DNA from 2 places in the Cytobacillus dafuensis genome. Region 2 is predicted to be linked to the other one. Evidence: riboswitches for the same ligand, from Rfam matches in the RefSeq annotation. Region 2 holds a riboswitch; the other holds the start of a gene.

Region 1 (4,439 bases), 380 kb from region 2:
ATAGCAGATACAAAATCGATATTGCATTTCGATTTAATGGTTAATAGACCCAGACTTTCCAATTAGCCAAAATAACCGCCAAGGCTCTTTAAAAAAGTGTTATGATATTCTCATTGAACATCATTTTTAAGGAGCCATGAAAAAATGAACAACTTCAAGTATACACTATCGATTTTCATCGGTGCCTGCAGCTATGGGGTTTTGGCTTCAATTGTCAAAACGGGATTACAGGCTGGTCATACTGTTTATGAGCTAACAGGCAGTCAATATCTTTTCGGATTTTTGCTACTTTTACTTACTATTCCTTTTATCAAACGGGTAAAGATCTCCTTTAAACAGGCTGGGGCACTCATGATGACTGGTACTGCCTTAAGCTTAACTGGGATTTTTTATGGATTAAGCCTTGATCGTGTTCCTGCTTCGCTTGCCATTGTCCTCTTGTTTCAATTTACTTGGCTGGGAATCTTAATTGAGGCACTTTTTGAAAGGAAATGGCCGAGCAAAAATAAGATTATTTCTGCGATCTTTCTGATTCTCGGTACCATTTTCGCTAGTAACCTAATTTCTAGCAGCGGCCAGCCTATTCAATTTGATGGGCTGATTTATGGACTGTTATCTGCTATTACGTATGCCATATTTATTTTTGCAAGTGGGAAAGTGGCAACTGGAGTGCCTAGTATTCAGCGAAGCATTTTTATTACTTTGGGTGGCCTTCTGATTCTTGTATTCATTGCTGGCCCCATTCTTTTCAAAACTGGCATTCATTTAGATGGTTTATGGAAATATAGCTTATCGATGGCCTTTTTTGGCGCCATTTTCCCGATTGTTCTCTTTGCTATTGGCACACCGAAAATTGATGCAGGTCTTGCTACAATTATTGGATCAGCAGAACTCCCTGCAGCGATCTTTGCCGCCATGCTCATCTTAGGTGAAGAAATATCTAGAATCCAAATGTTTGGAATCGCACTCATCTTAATTGGGATCTCCATTCCACAGCTGCGTTTTCAAAAATTTTCTCGAAGTAGACTAGAAACATAATAAGTTCATAGGAGGGGAATTCCCTCCTTTTCTTATATATTCATTAGGAGGGGAAAAATCATGTTATTTCATGAGATCATTACATCCGAAGAGGAGCTTCGTTCCTTATTAGGCACTCCAGGTAAGAATGCCGCCAATAAAGTAATCAATCATTTAGATCATCACTGCAAAGAGTTTATTTCAAAGTCTCCGATTGTTTTTGTTTCTACCTCTAATGCAGATGGGCATTGTGATACATCTCCTCGCGGGGATTTCCCTGGATTTGTACATATAATGGATGACCATCATTTCGTTATTCCAGAACGGCCAGGAAATAAGCGAATGGACACACTAAGAAATATTTTAGAAAATCCATATATTGGCCTTCTATTTGTGATTCCAGGATTAGAAGAAACACTGCGAATTAACGGGAAAGCGGGCGTTATCAAAGATCCAGACATACTTGAAAATATGACCGCTTTCGGAAAAACTCCTTTACTAGGTGTTGCTGTTCAAGTTGAAGAATGCTATATCCATTGTGCGAAAGCCTTCAAGCGTTCCAAGCTTTGGCAGCCAGAAACATGGCTTCTACAATCAGACCTGCCCTATCCTCCCCAAATCCTCGCTGATCACATTAATATACAAGGAGTGGACGTTGAAAACGTGAAAGCTTCTTTGGAGGAAAGCTACGAAAAGAGATTGTATTGATTTCTATTTAGGAAACCTAAAAAATTTGTTCTTTTCCATCTGACAAATTTCTATTGACATTCTTTCTTAACAGGAGTAATTTAATAAAATCAAAAATAAAAAAATCCTTGCTGAATCTTATTTTCAGAACGGGGGAACCAATATGATAAACAGATTGTTTATCAGGGGTGAATCTTAGCATCTTGTTAAGAAGGGATCTCTCAATCCCTAATCCGTCAGCTAACCTCGTAAGCATATTGAGAGAAGGGCATCGCATTTGTGCAATGACCATTCTTACCTCTGGCCTAAGAATGGTTTTTTTTGTTTTCATTTTTGGAATTTTTAATCGGCATATTGGAGGAGTCATGATGGGGAAAGAAAAGGGTTTTATCGCCATTACAAGGAAGTATTTGAAAATTAGTCCACCCCAGCTTCTAGTACTTATTTTTGCTTTTTTTATTGTGTTGGGAACATGTTTATTAAAGCTTCCTTTTGCAACGGAAAAGTCCATTTCATGGGTTGACGCCCTTTTCACGACTACATCTGCTATGACAGTGACAGGCCTAACAGTAGTAGATACAGCATCGACCTATACCCTATTCGGTGAAATCGTGATTATGTGTTTAATTCAAGTGGGCGGACTTGGAATCATGTCCTTTGCTGTACTCATTTATTTGATGCTTGGGAGAAAAATCGGTTTTAAAGAACGACTTGTGATGCAGCAGGCTTTAAATCAGACCTCATTAGGAGGAATCATAAGCCTTGTACGCAACTTATTTTTATTTTCGTTTGCGATTGAAGCCTGTGCCATGCTACTGCTTTCCCTTCGCTGGGTTCCTGAATACGGTTGGGCAAAAGGTCTTTACTATAGCCTATTCCATTCTGTTTCAGCCTTTAATAATGCAGGGTTTGGACTTTGGGAAGATAACTTAATAGGATTTGTTGGAGATCCAGTCATTAACCTTGTTATTTCACTATTATTTATTACTGGCGGTATAGGTTTTACCGTATTAATTGATTTGAAGAAAACAAAGCGTTTCCGCGAACTTTCTTTACATTCCAAGCTCATGATCGTAAGCACATTTGTTATTAATCTTGTATCGATGATAATCATTTTTCTTCTTGAATATAATAACCCAAATACACTTGGCCCGTTGTCAGGATGGGAAAAGTTCTGGGCCACCTACTTTCAGGCAGTATCCCCAAGAACGGCTGGATTTAATACCATTGATTTAAGCGGATTAGAGGATACTACTGCCTTCTACATGATTTTTCTCATGTTTATAGGAGCAGGCAGTGCTTCAACAGGCGGCGGAATTAAATTAACAACCTTTATTATTATCATCCTAGCCGTCATCACCTTTATACGAGGGAAAAACGACATCGTCATCTTCAGAAAAACAATTAGTGATTCCTATATTGTAAAAGCATTAGCGATCACAATCATTAGTCTCCTTTTCATCATAATCGCTATTTTTACGTTGAGTATTACAGAGAATCAGCCTTTTATAAAAATTGCCTTTGAAGTCATGTCTGCTTTTGGCACGGTCGGTCTGACAATGGGACTTACAGGAGATCTAACTGAAATCGGCAAAGGAATCATCATATTCATTATGTTTCTCGGTAAACTAGGTCCTCTAACGCTCGTATTTTCATTTGCTCGCCGACAACAGGAACAAAAGATTCGATATCCGCGTGAGGATATTTTAACGGGGTGACCTGAAACTCCCACAGCTAAAGCAGTGAAAGACTTAGTGCTCATTAGTTTGCGATAAAGTGAAACTTCCATCAGTGGGGGTTTTTTGATCCCCCACTGATGGTTAGTTGCGGCCCACAGGAAGTGGGTCACGCAGACGTTGCCACACGATGTGGCGCTTTTAGTCTGTGTTCATTTTACGGGCTTTTACGGGCAGTTGTTCCCCACCTATCTTCCTCGCTTCTCTCTCAATCTTGAGGTGGGGGTCTTACTGCCCGTTAATGCGGGATAATTTGAACAGTTTGAGGATTATAGATTGGACACAAAACAGACAGAGAGTAGGTTCTCTGCCTGTTGGCATACTGGCCAATGGAAATTAAACTGGAATTAGTGGAAATAAGAATAGGTCAAACTGGAAAGCTGCTCGGACTGGATCTGTTGGATAAATGGCATTTACTCGTTGGAAAACCCCAGTGATCCCTACTTGTGTTCCAGGATGAATGGTGTGAATGATGGCATCTTCAAAATTTTCTCCTATCACTTGGACATCAAAGGCATTGACTCCGTTGTTGATGGCGAGAATAGTCCCAAACGGAAGGACGAAACCCGTTTGTTGAACGGCTGCCTCTCCATTAGATGCACCAGGTGTACAGGCAGGTTCATAACCATTGGCTTCATAAACCGTAACCGTAGTTTCTTGTGGAAAATTAAACTTATGTTTCAGTGTGAATTGCTGATGAATCAAACAACAATCTCCACATTTACAGCAAGATTGAATGTCATTATGAAATGGATTTTTTGCTTTATCGTTTTTAAAAGGAAATATTCCCAATAACTTCACCTCCTTTTCTAGTACTTGTTTCAATGTATTCAAGGCAAAGAGTAGGGTATAGATAGAAGTAATGGTATAGTTAAAGATTTTGTCATTGTCTAATTTGTTATTGAACAAACAGGTCCTTTTATGAATAAAACAAATAAAAAATGGTAAAGAGCTTGGAAAATTCTCCAAGCTCTTTTTTCAATGCTCATTGTAGTTTAA
Region 2 (4,439 bases):
TTAGGTAAATCAGTGTTATTGTGTAACCCACTAAAAAGATAAGAGCTAGGTCCGAATGCATATATAGGTACATCAGTGCCAGTATGGACTAAGCTTGTCCATCCAACAAGTGCACGTTTTGAAATGACTTTATTAATGGCAATTGCCGGCTTTGAGGCTGCTTTTATTTTTTGAACTTCCTCAACTGTTAAATCAATTTTCGCATACTCTTTTACAATATCATTGATATTGCTGCGGTCTGCATTCAATTTGCTTTCCATAAAATCACCTGTAGCAATTACATTACGGAGGATTTCTAGGTTGGCATCATACTGACCATACCCGCCAACTGACATCCCACCCGTGTCATGATCTCCAGCAATAACGACTAAAGTATTTTTATCCATTTTCGCAAATTCCAAGACTTCTTTTAATGCATTTTCGAAGGCTTCAATATCTTTCATCGCCCATGCTGCATCATTAGCATGTCCAGCCCAGTCAATTTGGCTTCCTTCAATCATAAGGAAGAAGCCATTTTTATCTTTTTTAAGTACATCAAGCGCTTTTTGGCTCATTTCAGCTAAGCTAGGCTCCTTAGTTTCATCCCGATCTAACTCAGGTGCTAAGCCTACAGTAGCAAATAAACCGATTAGCTTGTCTGTACTCCCTGCCATTTCCAATTGTTCACGATTATTAACAATTTCATATCCTTTAGCTTTTGCGATTTTTAATAAAGGTTCAGTAAAATATTTTCTACCGCCGCCGAGTAATACGTCTACATCATTTTTTATAAATTGTGGTGCGATATCCATTTCATTGGCACGAGAGGCAACATGTGAAGCAAACACGGCAGGCGTGGCATGAGTGAGGGATGCAGTCACAACTAATCCAGTAGCTTTTCCTGCCATTTCAGCTGCTTCCAAAATCGTTTTCAACTCTTTTCCATCAGGTGAAGTGCTTATCATCCCGTTATTTGTTTTTTCGCCTGTTGCCATCGCAGTCCCAGCTGCTGCTGAATCAGTTACCTCTGAACTAGCCGAATATGTTTTAATCATCCCGACTAACATGGAATCCATAAGCGATTCTCTCCCTTTATACCAACGATAGTTTGTTACATAAGAAGAGGAAAAGCCATCAGGAATCATAAATATGATATTTTTTACCTTTCCAATACTAGAATTTCTTATTTCCGCTTCTGCAGTTGAAAGAGCCCCAACTAAACCACCAATAACAAATAAAGATACGACAGCAATAGGTAAAACTTTCTTTTTAAGCCCCTTTTTAAACAATCTTTTTCCTCCTACTTAATAAATAGTCAAACCCAATTTAATTTTTGTAATTTACCATGGTATTAAGGTGAAGTAAAAGTGATGTAAATAATTTCAAAAGGTTTGTGTTTTTATTCTAGATGATTAAGGAGATTTTTATGTAGAGTTTGAACAATTTTTTATAGAGTGACTAATTTTTACCCAGTTTTGAAAGTAGATTTCCAAGTTGGTGATTTCTTTCGATTGGAATAAGCTTAAGCGTTGTATAACTGAAATATACGATAAAAGAAATATCAATGATTAAGGAAAACCATATTAGAACATGCATAGATGGCTCGCTCTATTGTTTACACTCATTTATATTCTTGTGTGCCTGTCTCCATCTGTTGGCTTTTTGCTAGAGACTGCTCAGTGTTCTTTTCACTATCACCGATATTTAGTCCAATTACACCTAATATGATTAATAGGATCGAAACCGTTTTAATAAGATTCATCGACTCTTGAAAAACGTAATACCCGATTATGGCGATAGCAGCCGTACCGATTCCTGACCAAATAGCATATGCGACACTGACAGGTACTTGTTTTAATGAAAAATTTAAGCAAGTAAAGGCTAATAAATAAAAAACAACCATTAACACTGACGGCCAAAACTTTGAAAAACCATTAGATAATTTCATTGATACAGTACCAGCTACCTCAAGCAGAATCGCTAGCATTAAAAAAACCCATGCCATCTCATATCACTTCCTCTATAAATGTTTATTTTCCTTTAGGAGGGTACCTTTCCCCATTTTTCTTGAAGCTGATTTTAAATTTTAATTGGGACCAAAAAAGTATATGAAAATACGCAGTTTTTTGTCAAATTTACCCTACAAAAAAATATTTACTTTCTCAAAACACGGGAGTATTATATACAACAGTTTCATATTTCTAAATCGCTGAAACCAAATGGTGCGGGGGAACCGTTCTTGTGGATAGGTACTAATCCAAGGGGTGAATCCTAATAAGGTAGGGCTACTCAAGGCCCGAATCCGACAGCTAACCTCGTAAGCGTTGATGAGAAGGAAGGTGGAGCTTGTACGGTCAAAATCTTTGATGCCTACAGGTCTATTTATTGATGACTTGTAGGCTTTTTTCATTGGTTAATTTAGGTAATAGTGGGACGAAATGGCCAAGAGGAAAAGTAAGCACTAGGATTTTTTACAAATGTTTAACGAATTAAAGGGGAATTATAATAAAAAACAATTTGGTGGTGCTTTTGAGTGGTATCAGAATTGAAAAAAGTCATAATTGGAAAACCTTTAAAATCACATGAATTAGGGGAACAGAAACTTATAAAAACAAAAGCATTGGCGATTCTTTCGTCTGACGCTTTGTCCTCTGTTGCATATGGACCCGAGCAAATATTAATTGTTCTCGCAACAATAGGTGCAGCAGCGTATTGGTATTCAATTCCGATCGCCATAGGAGTATTGGTACTATTAACAGCACTTATTCTTTCTTACCGACAAATCATTTTTGCTTATCCAAAGGGTGGTGGAGCGTATGTGGTATCAAAGAATAATCTGGGGATTAATGCAGGTTTAATAGCTGGTGGTTCCCTGTTAGTCGACTATATATTAACCGTAGCGGTTAGTGTGTCAGCAGGTACGGATGCGATTACATCTGCCTTTCCTGCATTACATTCTTATAATGTGGCTATCGCTATATTCTTTGTTTTATTTATTACAGTATTGAATTTGAGGGGTGTTACGGAGTCTGCTTCTATACTAGCCTATCCTGTGTATTTATTTGTTTTAGCGATATTTATTTTAATTGGGGTAGGTATTTATAAAATTGTTATAGGTGGAGTGTCGCCTGATTTGCATACACCGATCGGTACACCAGTTGCAGGAATTAGTTTATTTATTCTCCTTAGAGCCTTTGCATCAGGAAGCTCTGCTCTAACGGGGGTTGAAGCGATTTCAAATGCAATACCGAATTTTAAAGACCCAGCTCCTAATAATGCGGCTAAAACACTGCTGCTGATGGGTGTACTTCTTGCTTTGCTTTTTAGTGGAATTATTTATTTAGCTTATTATTACGGGATTTCTCCTAGTGAAAAAGTTACGGTTGTCTCACAAATTGCTGAATCAATCTTTGGACGAAACTTTATGTATTTTTTTATCCAGGGAACAACAGCATTAATATTGATTCTGGCTGCAAACACTGGTTACTCTGCCTTCCCGCTGCTGGCGGTTAATTTAGCTAAAGATAAGTTTATTCCAAGAATGTTTACAGTGAGAGGAGACCGTTTAGGATATTCAAATGGTATTATCATTCTTGCTGCTTTTTCAATCATTCTAATTATTGTATTTAAAGGACAAACCGAACATCTTATTCCGCTTTATGCTGTTGGGGTGTTTCTTCCTTTTACTTTGTCCCAGACAGGCATGATGGTTAAATGGATCCGTGAGAAGCCTGAAGGCTGGATGCTAAAATTGATTACGAATACAATAGGAGCTTTCATAAGCTTTATCGTAACAATCGTGTTCTTTTTGACTAAATTTCCACAAGTATGGCCAATCTTAATATTTTTGCCTATAATCATTATTTTGTTTCACCAAATTAGAAAGCATTATGAATCCGTTGGAGAACAGCTTAGGATTAACCCGAATGAACCAGTCGTACCTATTGAAGGGAATATCATCATTGTTCCTGTTGCGGGTATTACTCAAGTAGTGGAAAACTCTTTAAACTATGCGAAGTCACTTTCCGCTGACCATATTATCGCTGTTTACGTGTCTTTTGAAAGGGAAGACGAAAAAAGGTTTGAGGAAAAATGGAAGCAATGGCAGCCTGATATTAGACTAGTGACTTTGCATTCCTACTATAGAAGTATTATTAGTCCACTCACCAAATTTATTGATACAGTTGAGCATAAAGCAAGTGAAGCAAACTACCAAGTTACGGTCGTTATCCCTCAATTTATTCCGAAGAAGGGCTGGCACCATATTCTTCATAATCAATCTGGTTTACTGATTCATTCTTATTTGCTTTATCGAAGAAAAGTAATTATCACTACTGTACCTTATCGTTTCAAAAAGTAAAAAATGGGAGAACAAGAAACCAAAAAGAGTAGCCATGAAAACTAAGCAGTTCATGGGCATGAGTGTGGCAAAACCAGACTCATGCCTTTTATTTTTCCAC

The links. A riboswitch is a leader RNA that binds a small molecule or an ion and turns the genes downstream of it on or off. The one in region 2 is predicted to bind cyclic di-AMP.
Region 1: another riboswitch for cyclic di-AMP. It lies ahead of FSZ17_RS02920 (TrkH family potassium uptake protein); the one in region 2 lies ahead of FSZ17_RS04660 (APC family permease).

Annotation. Positions count from the first base shown of each region.
Region 1 covers NZ_CP042593.1:563,633-568,071, reverse strand. The annotation lists gene FSZ17_RS02930 (EamA family transporter) at 145-1,038, shown strand; gene FSZ17_RS02925 (pyridoxamine 5'-phosphate oxidase family protein) at 1,099-1,725, shown strand; cyclic di-AMP (ydaO/yuaA leader) riboswitch at 1,824-1,973, shown strand; gene FSZ17_RS02920 (TrkH family potassium uptake protein) at 2,073-3,422, shown strand; gene FSZ17_RS02915 (hypothetical protein) at 3,777-4,232, opposite strand.
Region 2 covers NZ_CP042593.1:939,454-943,892, forward strand. The annotation lists gene FSZ17_RS04650 (alkaline phosphatase) at 1-1,268, opposite strand, end outside; gene FSZ17_RS04655 (DMT family transporter) at 1,601-1,984, opposite strand; cyclic di-AMP (ydaO/yuaA leader) riboswitch at 2,177-2,318, shown strand; gene FSZ17_RS04660 (APC family permease) at 2,513-4,339, shown strand.